DNA from 4 places in the Pseudoalteromonas sp. J2K-J599 genome. Region 1 is predicted to be linked to each of the others. Evidence: predicted binding sites of a transcription regulator. Region 1 holds the regulator's gene; each other region holds the start of a gene.
What was found. Region 1 encodes LexA, which represses DNA repair genes until DNA is damaged. Its sites were predicted from a motif close to TACTGTATNNNNATACAGTA; they were not measured.

Region 2: a site for LexA is predicted at 1,692-1,711, ahead of ruvC (crossover junction endodeoxyribonuclease RuvC). Genes of this name have one in related genera too.
Region 3: a site for LexA is predicted at 1,638-1,657, ahead of AC5NT5_RS10560 (SulA-like leucine-rich domain-containing protein). Genes of this name have one in related genera too.
Region 4: a site for LexA is predicted at 1,600-1,619, ahead of dinB (DNA polymerase IV). Genes of this name have one in related genera too.

Annotation. Positions count from the first base shown of each region.
Region 1 covers NZ_CM200271.1:3,558,532-3,561,725, reverse strand. The annotation lists gene AC5NT5_RS16140 (hypothetical protein) at 29-409, shown strand; gene AC5NT5_RS16135 (PaaI family thioesterase) at 410-850, opposite strand; gene lexA (transcriptional repressor LexA) at 1,018-1,635, shown strand; gene coxB (cytochrome c oxidase subunit II) at 2,119-3,194, shown strand, end outside.
Region 2 covers NZ_CM200271.1:1,436,719-1,439,912, reverse strand. The annotation lists gene ruvB (Holliday junction branch migration DNA helicase RuvB) at 1-491, opposite strand, end outside; gene ruvA (Holliday junction branch migration protein RuvA) at 499-1,116, opposite strand; gene ruvC (crossover junction endodeoxyribonuclease RuvC) at 1,119-1,643, opposite strand; gene AC5NT5_RS06545 (ABC transporter permease) at 1,773-3,194, opposite strand, start outside.
Region 3 covers NZ_CM200271.1:2,343,324-2,346,517, forward strand. The annotation lists gene AC5NT5_RS10550 (NCS2 family permease) at 1-798, opposite strand, end outside; gene AC5NT5_RS10555 (tetratricopeptide repeat protein) at 917-1,381, shown strand; gene AC5NT5_RS10560 (SulA-like leucine-rich domain-containing protein) at 1,680-2,114, shown strand; gene AC5NT5_RS10565 (YchJ family protein) at 2,153-2,632, shown strand; gene AC5NT5_RS10570 (diguanylate cyclase) at 2,707-3,194, opposite strand, start outside.
Region 4 covers NZ_CM200271.1:794,112-797,305, reverse strand. The annotation lists gene AC5NT5_RS03600 (M17 family metallopeptidase) at 1-396, opposite strand, end outside; gene dinB (DNA polymerase IV) at 535-1,587, opposite strand; gene AC5NT5_RS03590 (acyl-CoA thioesterase) at 2,315-2,743, shown strand; gene AC5NT5_RS03585 (aldo/keto reductase) at 2,762-3,194, shown strand, end outside.

The sequences.
Region 1 (3,194 bases):
GAAATTATTAGAGGATAAATACGAAACGATGTCGGAAATTCAATTTTTAAATGTAGATCTTGAGCTTGAATCAAAGCAAGATATTAGTTTGCTAGTGGCGGACTTGAAAAAAGTCGCGACGATTTTACATTATGACAAAGACGAATACCGTCAACTAGCGCGTATTGAAGCTACAGGTGAGGTGAGCACACCTGATAAAGCCATAAACCATATATGTGAGCTTATTGAATCGTGTTCGCGTAACGCGCTAAAGCAATGGTTAAGCTGTTCACGTAGAACGTTTGATATTGGTTTTGAATCAGGGACTTCTCCTAAGTGCTTTAATCAAGCCTTAGATGCAGATACATTATTGCGTATATCTGCGATTGGTGCGGGTATGGAAATTACTATTTACCCAATCGAAAAGTAACTATCTTCGCTCTACGACTGCTGCGGTCATTTTTGATACGCAGCACAGCTCATTGCGGCTATTTGTAATTTTTATTTCCCACACTGAACTACGTTTACCTATATGAAATGCTCTTGCCGTTGCTGTTAAAGTGCCGTTGCGAGATGCTTTTAAATGACTTGCGCTAATCTCCTGCCCTACACAGTAAAATTTAGTAAAATCAACAACAAAGTTAGCGGCATAGCTGGCAACTGTTTCGGCAAGTACAACGTTAGCACCGCCGTGAACCATCCCCATTGGGTTATGATGCTCAGGAATTGCCGGCATTGTGGCAACCAAATAATCATCGCCAATTTCTGTGACTTCTATCCCCATAGTTTTCATTAATGTTCCTTGGCCATTAACGCCTTGCTCTAACTGCTTGCACAGCTCTAAGGTGATGGGCTGGTACCAAATACTCATAATGTCTCCTTTGCATTTTTAATCATTTATAAACCCAGCTTTAGTTATATCCCTAAAATGTACACAAGTGAAATTACTTTAGCTATTTTAAGGCTTAATTTAAATTTGCGATTTTTATTTAACTGTATATACTCACAGTTAAATGTACTGTATGGAAAACCAGTTGTATGCGACCATTAACGAACCGCCAAGCTCAAATACTCGAACTAATTAAAGTTTTTATTAAAGACACTGGTATGCCTCCTACACGTGCTGAAATAGCGCAAACATTAGGTTTTAAAAGTGCCAATGCTGCTGAAGAACATTTAAAAGCACTTGCTAAAAAAGGCGCAATTAAAATGAAACCAGGTGCAAGCCGTGGTATTCAATTAATTGAAGAAGAAGAGCCAGAACAATTAGGTTTACCGCTTATAGGGCGTGTTGCTGCTGGTTCACCTATTTTGGCGCAAGAGCACGTTGAAAGTCACTGCAAAATCGATCCATTAATGTTTAAACCGGCTGCAGATTTTTTACTACGCGTTAACGGTATGAGCATGAAAGATATTGGTATTATGGATGGTGATTTACTTGCTGTACATCGTACTCAAACCGCTGAAAACGGACAAGTTGTTGTTGCCCGCCTAGACGAAGACGTAACTGTAAAACGTCTTGAGAAAGCGGGTCGTAAAGTATTACTTCATGCTGAAAACGACGATTTTGACTCTATTGAAGTAGATCTTGAGAATGAGTCTTTTAATATTGAAGGCTTAGCCGTTGGCGTTATAAGAAACGCTGATTGGATGTGACTTTAAAAATAGCTTTTAAACAAGCAGTTTTATAAATGCGTACTAATTAGTACGCATTTTCTGTTTTAAATTCGCACTAAAAATAGGGCGTAAACAGCCCACTGACTATTTAAGCTGTAAACTTTTTTGCACTTATATTTTCCCCCTCCGAATGCGTTAAACCCCTTTGTTTTGCTCATATTTTGAACTTTCTGTTGCCCAGTTGATTACCGATTTTTTATTAATTATTCAATATCACCTGATTGTTTTTTATACTAAAACTTGCTTCTTGTTCGTTTTTTAGCTAGTTGTTAATGTGCTGAGCTAATAATAACTCACAGCTTTTTAGTTTTGAGAACACACAATATACACAAACTCGTTGTTGGCGCAGCAAAACCAATCAATATTAAATGAGATTGGCTAAAAAAATAAAAATAACGAATTGGCGTTTAAGCCGTATGCCTCTTCGCTTTGCATTCGCAATAGCATCAAAGGAGCCGTCACATGGGTAAACTGACCTCTACCTTGTGGCTTATATTATGTGTTTTTTCGCACCCAGTTTTGGCTAACAGCCAATACAATATGCGCAAAGGCGTAACCGATATAAGCAATAATGTATATCAGCTGCACATGACCATATTTATAATATGTTGTGTGATTGGGGTGATAGTGTTCGCAATTATGTTTTGGGCACTTATTCATCACCGTAAATCTAAAGGGGCTGTACCTGCCCAATTTCACGAAAGCACTAAAGTAGAAATACTTTGGACTGCAATTCCGTTTGTTATTTTAATTGCTATGGCAGTACCAGCCACTAAAACCTTAATTGCAATGGAAGATGCCAGCAAAGCTGATCTCACTATTAAAATTACGGGTTCGCAATGGAAATGGCATTATGAATATATGGGCGAAGATGTAGAGTTCTACTCTATTTTATCTACCCCGCAAGATGAAATCGCGAATCTTGCAGATAAAAACCCTAACTACTTACTTGAGGTTGATAAGCCTCTTGTACTGCCAATAAATCAAAAAGTACGATTTTTAATGACTTCTGATGATGTTATTCACTCTTGGTGGGTACCTGATTTTGCAGTTAAAAAAGATGCGAACCCCGGCTTTATAAATGAAACATGGACGAACATAAACGAAGAAGGTACTTACCGAGGCCAATGTGCTGAGTTGTGTGGTAAAGACCATGGCTTTATGCCCGTTGTGGTGGTCGCTAAATCTGAAGCTGATTTTAAAACATGGCTTGCAGATGCAAAGCAGGCTAAACAAAAAGCAGCATTAGCAGATGCCGCATTACTTGATAAAACCCTCCCAAAAAAAGAGTTAATGACTTTAGGCGAACAAGTATATATGGCTAATTGTGCTGCATGTCATCAACCTACAGGCATGGGGTTACCGGGTGTATTTCCTGCACTTAAAGGCAGCCCGATAGTGCTTGGCGATATAAAAGATCACATTGATGTAGTTATCCACGGACGACCCGGTACGGCAATGCAAGCATTTGCCAAACAGTTATCTATAAAGCAATTAGCTGCGGTTATTACTTATAAACGTAATGCGTGGGGTAATGA
Region 2 (3,194 bases), 1.6 Mb from region 1:
GCTCGTGTGGTTGCACCAATGAGTGTAAATGCAGGTAAGTCTAATTTAATAGAACGCGCAGCTGGGCCTTCACCAATCATTATATCAAGCTGGTAGTCTTCCATTGCGGGATACAGTATTTCTTCAACTTGCGGGCTTAGCCTGTGTATTTCATCGATAAACAGTACATCGCCCTCTTCTAAATTAGTAAGTAGAGCAGCTAAATCGCCTGCTTTTTCAAGTACAGGGCCTGATGTTGTTTTAATACTTACGTGTAACTCATTGGCTACAATATTTGCAAGCGTGGTTTTACCAAGCCCAGGTGGTCCAAATATTAATAAATGATCAAGCGCTTCACCACGGGTTCGGGCAGCTTCAATAAAAATTTCCATTTGCTGCTTAACATGAGGCTGGCCTCTGTAGTCGGCTAAAAGTTTTGGTCTTATTGCACGATCTATAGAGTCTTCATTTGTTTTTTCAGTCGCATCAATTAAGCGATCCGCTTCAATCATGGGTTACTCACAACATAGATTTTAAAGATTCTCTAATAAGAACCTCAGTAGACATATCGGGTTTACTTATCGATTTTACTGCTTTTTGAGCTTGTGGCAATTTATAACCTAATGCAAGCAGTGCCGATACGGCATCATCCGCTGCATTATTAGCAATTGTCGCATCGCTCATTGGCTCTATTACTGCGCTGTCACTAAATGGCGTAAATAAATCATTGCCCCAATCTTTTAGTCTGTCTTTCATTTCGAGTACTAAACGCTCGGCTGTTTTTTTACCTACACCGGGTAATTTAACAAGCGATGTTGAGTCTTCGTTATTTACACAACTTACAAATTGTTTTGCCGACATGCCCGATAAAATAGCTAAGCCAAGTTTTGGCCCTACGCCATTTGCTTTTAATAGCTCTCTAAACAAGGCACGTTCAACTTTATTATTAAAACCAAATAATAGTTGAGCATCTTCACGCACTACAAAGTGAGTGTAAACAATCGCATTTTCACCAATTTTTGGTAAATCGTAAAAACAGGTCATCGGCATTTGTACTTCGTAACCTACACCACTTACTTCGAGTAATATTTCTGGTGGCTGTTTTTCGACTAAAATACCATTTAAGCGGCCTATCATAATTATTTCCTTAAACGTCCTCTAACGGTTTTGCTTGCGCTGCCCGCTAGTTTAATTAAATTTTGTTCTGAGTGGGCGTGGCAAATCGCAATAGCGAGTGCATCAGCTGCATCGGCCTGTGGCGTACCGGGTAGTTTTAAAATATTTTTTACCATGTGTTGCACTTGTGTTTTATCTGCGCCACCGTTGCCTACTACTGCTTGCTTAATTTGCCTAGCTGAGTATTCAAATACGGGTAAGTCAGCCATTGCAGCGCCAACAATCGCAGCGCCTCTAGCTTGGCCTAGTTTTAAAGCTGAATCGGGGTTGTGCGCCATAAATACTTTTTCAATGGCAAAGGTTTCTGGCGAAAACTGCTCAATAAGCTGTGTAATGCCTTGGTAGATCATTTTAAGCCTAACCGGAAAAGGATGATCGGCTAACTTAATACAGCCACTGCCTAAGTATGTAAATTTAGAACCTTGATGGGCAACAACACCATATCCGGTCAAACGTGAACCAGGATCGATCCCTAAAATGATGGCCAAACAGCGCTCCATTGTTATTATTTTTAAATTACGTTAATAATGCCAGAGCACTGTATAAATTACCAGTACAAAGAAAAACAAAAATGCCCACGTACTAGGTGGGCATTTACAGAGCATGTTAGTTTAAGCTTACCCTAGGGCACGCACTAATCCTTGGGTGTTTTGTTTAAGTGTTCGGGCAATCATTAAATAACCTAAGCCTGCCACAAATACGCCGCCAGCTACCGGACCTATAATCCATATATGTGGGTGTAACTTACCTGCTAAATCAAACATTTGTTGCTGCACAATCAAAAGCGCTATATCACTAAAAAATGCAGCCACTAAACCAGCTAAACCGCCTAGTAATAAAAACTCATACAGGGTCGCGTTTTTAATTAATCGGCTTTTAGCGCCAAGCGTTCTGAGTATGACAATTTCTTGCATACGCTCACCTAAACTAGCTTGCACTTGCGATATAAGTACAAGCGCGCCACACAGCACAACAATTGCAAGTACGAAGCCAATGGCGAGCGATACTTGCGAAATAGTAGTTTGTATTTGCTTAACAAAGTTATCAATATCAATGGCTGTAATAGTAGGGTAAGTACGTAATAACTGGCTAAAGTCACGTTTTTGATCTGGATTTATACGTACCGACGAAATATACGTCGCCGGAAAATCTGCAAGTACATCAGGGCTTAAAATAATAAAAAAGTTAGGTTTAAGCGTGGCCCAATTTACTTTGCGCACACTGGTGATTTTAGCGTCGAACGACTGCGAACCAATTAAAAATGTAAGCGTATCGCCTATCTCAACATCTAATCGCTCAAGCATCGACTCCTCTACTGAAGCCTCAGCCATCGCATTTTCACCAAACCACGTGCCTTGTGTTACTTCATTTTGGTCAGGCACATCTTTAAGCCATGTAAGGTTTAGCTCACGACCAATACCTGCACGTGCTTCTTCGTCTTTTTTCTCGTTGTCTTGCAGCGATACAGAACGTGCTACCAACTCGCCGTTTACCGCATTTACGCGCCCACGAATAGTGGGATAAAACTCTGATACCTGAATATCTTTTTGAGCTAAATATTCATTAATTGGCTCAAGCTCATTTTGCGTAATATTAACTAAAAACGCATTAGGCGCGTCGCTTGGAAGTTGCGACTGCCAATCAGATATCATGTCGTTTTTAAGTACCACTAAAAACAGCAGTAATTTAATTGCTAACGAAAAACTAATTAACTGTACCGCGTTCACATTTGCACGCTTTTGGATAGATGCAATTGCAAGCGACCAGCTGTTACCTGGCTTTAATCCTAGCTTTCGACCACCACCAAATATTAATTTAGATACTAAAAACAGCACACCAATTAGCGCAAGTGTTGATATAAACAAAATAAGCGTTATTTTTATGTTGTTACTAAATAACCACATTAATAAAAACACAGTTAGCGCACTCATACCTAAATGCACACGGCTCACTGCCAACTTGTCACCTAAGTTACGGCGCAGTACTCTAAGCGGTGGAATATCAAATAAATCAAATAATGGTTTAATAGAAAACATAAC
Region 3 (3,194 bases), 1.2 Mb from region 1:
AGCTTTTTGAGTGACTGCAACTAATGTACCCGAAGTATCAAAAAGATCGACAAACAAGAATGCAAAAATAACACTCATCATTGATATATCAAAAGCGGCGGCAAAATCTAGTTGCATAAAAGTAGGCATTATTGATGGTGGCATAGCCATAACACCGTGATATTCAACTAGCCCTAAACTCAGTGCAATGCCTGTCACTAATAAAATACTAATAAGTACACCGCTTTTAAAATCGCGGTATAAAAGCGCTGCAATTACAAAAAAGCTTAATATAGCTAATAATGGGCCTGGGGAAGTAATGTCCCCCAATTGCACTAGTGTTGCTGGGCTTGAGACAATAATGCCTGCATTTTTAAGGGCAATTAAGGCTAAAAAAGCACCTATACCTGTTGCGATAGCTCGCTTGAGCACCAGAGGTATGGCATTAATAATCCATTCTCTGACTTTAAATAAGCTTAAAAATAAAAATATACAACCCGACATAAAAACAGCCCCTAATGCGGCTTGCCAGGTATAACCCATTCCTAATACGACGCCATACGTAAAAAAGGCATTTAGTCCCATGCCAGGCGCTAATGCTAATGGATAATTAGCCCATAAACCCATTATAAAACAGCCTATCGCAGCTGCTATACAGGTAGCTACAAATGCAGCCCCTTGGTCCATCCCTGCCTCAGCAAGCATAGCCGGGTTTACAAATACAATGTATACCATAGTAATAAAGGTAGTTAGGCCAGCAACGCATTCGCGTTTAACTGTTGAATTATTTTCGCTGAGTTTAAATAAGGCTTCAAACATAATAAACTTGTGATAGTAAAAAGTGGCGAGATTTTAACATAAAAATTATCTTTTACAGGACATTTTACCTTGCTATATACTAAACTGTTAAAGTAGTTAAAATAATAAATGAACCAATATGCTTAAAACAACACCTTGCGAGCAAGACTTAGAGCAACAGCTAGACAACATTTTAGGTTTTGTTACTCAACCAGAAAGCAGCCCCGCGCCCATTGATAATAAAAAAGATGAGCAAAGTACTATTAATAAAGCCCTATATTATTTAAAAAATAATCAAGCTCCATTGGCTGCAAAATGGATGCGCCTTGCTGCAATGGCAGGAAACCATAGAGCACAGTTTTATTTAGGTTTATTTTTTGTAAAAGGTGAAGGCGTGCCACAAAGTGTATTTCATGCTGTAGCGTGGTTGAGCTTAGCGAGTAGCCAAGGGTATGCACCTGCCACTGCAGCGGTTACAGATATACGCAAACATATCGAAACTAAGCGATTTAAAGATGCTCAATGTTATGCAGCAAGTTTGTACGAACAAATTCACCAACTCCAGTTTTCTCATATGATCCCTCGCACGAGTGAAAACACATAAACCAACTAAGTTATAAGTACTGTATACAGTGTTGAAAAATACTGTATATAGTTACAAAGATACTCCTACACAGTATAAAACCCACAAATGAAGACACTACTCAAAAATTTATTTTAAAACAACCTTCTCAAAAACAAGCCTATAACAACTTGATTAATAAAGAATTATAGATTTAAAAATAAAAAACAATAATCAAAGGCTGAATAACTGTACAAATAAATAGCATAAAATGCTTGCACGAAAGCACTGTATAAACTACTGTATATGAATACTGTATAAAAACCCAGTGAGTGAAACTATGTTACAGCCTATTACCGTAAGAACAGTTAAAAGTTACCAACAAGACGAGCAAAGCGATTGCGTAAATTTGATCCAAATTGAAGATGAAATTTCAGCGACCTTTGAGCTTTTAAAAGTATTACACCAATACAATAGCTCTAATGCATGGACGTTATTAATTGCGCCAGATCATGTACCGAGCAAAGCTTTACTTGACTCATGCTCTATTGATACAAGTAAATTACTTGTTATTAGACAGAAGCACCTGGTAAATCTAGAGTATGTATTAAATTCTGCGTTACATAATGGAAACTTTGCAGCGGTAATCACCTGGACCGATATAGTTAATAACCAACTACTTACAAATCTATCGTTCGATTTAAGTAAAACGCATACAAAATTATACTGTTTTACTAAAAACGCACAAACAACAGAGATACCACTCGCTCAATAAGCTTGTTAAACTAATGTTTTAGACTTTGTATTATTATTATGACTTCACTCAATGCCATACTATGTTTTTGCAGCAGTGGGCACAATTATGCCGATTGCTGCGAGCCGCTTCACTTATCTGTAAAGCAAGCTGACACTCCTGAACAACTTATGCGCTCACGATTCAGCGCTTATGTTATTAAAAATGCAAAATATGTTTATCAAACCTACGCAAAAGAAAAACAAGCTGAGAATCCGATTAAAGAAATCAATGATTTTGCTAACAGCTGCCGATTTATAAATCTTGATTTAATTGACTCAAGCCATGATGGCGATACTGGAACTGTAGAATTTAAAGCCCAATATTTTTATCAAAACTTATTTTGTGAGCTTCATGAAAAATCGCAGTTTATTAAAGAAAACACTCAATGGCGTTATTTAGATGGCACTATATATCCTGTTGAAGATATTAAAGTAGGCAGAAATGATAACTGCCCATGCGGTAGCAATAACAAATACAAAAAATGTCATAGCATGTAATAAATAATCTTATTTAATATTTATCACCTAAAAGGTGTTTTTAAGTGGCAGAGTGATTTATTAGCTAACTAAACTTAAAAACACACTTTGTTACGCCCTTGCATTTTAGACTCATACATTTTTTCATCTGCGATCTGCAACGTGTTTTTGTTATTTACGTATGGTTGTAGGGTTGCACCGCCAATACTAATAGTCACAAAATCATATTCTGAATATTTGTGTAATATTCCTAAATCGGCCACATTTTGTTTAATTTTATCAGCAACACAAATTGCACCTTCAGTGCTTGTATGCGGTAGAACAACTACAAACTCTTCGCCGCCGTAACGCGCAACAAAGTCGGTTGGCCTTTGCAAACTATTAGTAATAGTTTGTGCTACTAGGTTTAACACCGTATCCCCCTGCACATGACCATAGATATCATTGTATTGCTTAAAGTAATCTATATCAATGAGTAATAGTGCATAGTCGACTTTTTCTCGTAAGGCGCTTCGTTCCATTTTAGAAAAATGCGCATCAAAATAACGACGATTGAATACCTTTGTTAAATCATCTAGAAATA
Region 4 (3,194 bases), 970 kb from region 1:
TTCTAATGGCTGCCATAAGGCTTGGCAAGCGCCTAAATAAGCAACTTCTAAAGCATGCTGATAACGGCTATCGCCATTTAAATTTGTTAAAAATAATGCAGGGTTAACACTGCCCGACGCTTTTGCTTCGTTAATTGCTAATTTAGCAGCATCAAAATAACGACGCACGTCGTCGTAATCTCTATTTAACGGACCGGTTGGCGCAAGTACAACGCGCTTGTTTTCAATTACTAATAAAGTAACTTGCTTACCGATGCGAGAATCTACGTTTGCTTGAGCTAAAATAGCATCACGTAATGAGTTATTTGGTAACTGAGAAAAGTCATTACTAATAATAATAAGCGCATCATGAGATGTGCATTCAAGGCTTGCACTAACCGCTTGAGGGTATGCCATAAATAAGGTCCTGTTAGAAAACATAAGCCCCTATTATCGTCGATTTAAATATTGAAGACCAGTAAGGAGCGATGAGCTAAACACATAACCTGTCAATAAATGGCAACTTGGAGTTACAGGCTTTACAGGCTTTACAGCTTAATCGAGAATACTAAGTTGGAAGTTTTGCTCTGGCTCGTTTTTAATGCCAACGCCTATGCCAAGTAATCTTACAGGCTGTTGTAGCCCACGCTGGTAGGCCTTAGTAAGTAGTTGAACAAATATTTCTGTATTTAGCTCGTGATATACCTGATCGGCTGAGGTCACTACAAAATTTGCAAACTTCACCTTAACACTCAATTTATTAATACGGTTTTGTAACTGCTGTTTATTTAGCCTTAAAACTAATTCCTCTAACAATCTTGGCAGCTCATCTAAGCACTCTTGCAAACTTGTTTTGTTGTACTCGTAGGTATGTTCAACACTCAGCGATTTTCTTATACGATCCGTGGATACTTTACCAACATACTCACCTGCACATTTTTGATAAAGCGACACACCAAAATTACCCACATGTTGCTGCATCCAGTTAACGCCTTTTTCACGTACATCCTTGCCAGTATATAAGCCTTTTAAATTTAGCTTTTCGAGCGTTACTTTGCCCACTCCTGGAATTTTCCCCAGCGGTAATTGCGCTAAGAAGTCATCAATCTCATCAGGCAAAACGACAAATTGACCATTCGGTTTGTTTTCGTCACTGGCTATTTTGGCAATAAATTTAATCGGTGCAATACCTGCTGATGCAGTGAGCCCTGTAGCATTGTAAATATCGGCTCTTATTTGCTGTGCAATAAGTGTGGCACTGCCTTTACAAGCGGTGCTGTCTGTTACATCTAGGTAGGCTTCGTCTAAAGAAAGGGGTTCAATTAAGTCTGTGTAGCGGCTAAATACTTCACGTATTTGGTTTGAAGCTTCTTTATATACAGCCATGCGCCCTGGGACAATAACTAAATCGGGGCATAATTGTTTAGCATGATAGTTCGACATAGCCGATCGCACGCCATACTCTCTAGCTATATAGTTAGCGGTTGAGAGCACGCCTCGTCGGCTATTGCCTCCAATAGCAAGCGGTACAGATGCAAGTTTTGGATTATCTCGCATTTCTACTGCTGCATAAAAGCAATCCATGTCTATGTGAATAAACTTTTTCATCACCACAATAATAACTGGTTATTTATACAGTCATTATTATAGAATCACATGCGATAAGCAAGCCTAGGGCCTGTTTATCTTTCGAGGTTAAATTTGCAGAAGTATGTTTGGTATTTAGGCAAGGCAGAGCCTATGTAGTGTGGTTATTCCCCATAAATAGGCGATAACGTAGCACAAATGCCAAACATACGCTGCCCGAAGGGTTCTGCCTAGGGGCAATGTACTCTTTGTTGCCTACATGGATGTAGGTAAGGGGCGTGAGCAGGACGCGGAAGCTTTGCTCGGTTTTTACTTAGCCCACTAGGTCACAAACCTCGCGCCGCGATTAAATAGCCCCTAGATTGAACAAATTTTAATCCTGAAAGGTCAACAGGCCCTAGTTAACGATTAAAAAAAGTGTTTATTGTCCTCTGATCTCTTATAACCACGTAGCCAATACATAACCTCAAATAAAAATCCTGCCAACATTAAAATGATAGCGCCAGATTCATTCCCCATCGCGTAACAGGTAAAAGAGGCTATAAAAACCAAACAAGCTAAGGACCAATTAATTATATTCTGCATATTTTTACCTTTGTGTGTGTTTTTGTGTGTCTGTGTAATTTAACTGTAGACCTAAAATTAAACAGGTACAATCATCTTATAAAAAAACATGCCATTAATTACCTTGAGCTCGTAACATCATGTTGATAATCTAAGTACTTTAAAAATCAAGGGCCAATAAATAATGCAAACGTTTAAAGATCAGCACCCTATTCATACCGATATCACCGTAGCATGGGCTGATATGGATGCGCTACAACACGTAAATAATGTAGTGTATTTACGTTACTTTGAAATAGCCCGAATCGACTTTTTAAATAAAATAAATCTGTTCGACACAATAAGCCCAAACGGTGTGGGGCCAGTAATAAGCGAAAATAACGTTCGCTATAAACGCCCAGTAACGTTTCCCGACACACTCACTGTAGGCGTTACAATTACAGATCTTAAAACAGATCGCTTTACCATGAACTACACCGTTTACAGCCATGCACAAAAAGCAATAACGACTACGGGTGCATCTAAAGTTGTAATGTTTGATTTTACTACAGGGCAAAAAGCCCCAATCTCCGAGCCTCTTTTATCGGCTTTAATCAGCCATGCTCAAAACTAATTTAGTTAAGGAATTTTTATGCAATACAACCCACTAGGTAGCAGTGGCGTAAACGTATCTCGAGTGTGCCTAGGGAGTATGACATGGGGTAAACAAAATACTCAAAGCGACGCTGATGAACAAATAGCCTACGCGCTAGCGCAAGGCGTAAACTTTATTGATACAGCCGAAATGTATGCTGTGCCTCCTTCGCCAGAGACCTATGGTAAAACCGAGGAAATTATTGGCAATTGGCTATCGCGTAATCAGCAAAAGCGCAGCGATTTGGTACTAGCTACAAAAATTGCAGGCAATGGATTATCGTGGGTACGTGATGGCGGCAATATTACTCGTCAAACAGTAATAGAAGCCGTGGATAATTCACTTAAGCGACTTCAAACAGACTACATTGATTTATATCAACTGCATTGGCCAAACCGCTCTACCCCTCACTTTGGCAGACAATGGCCCG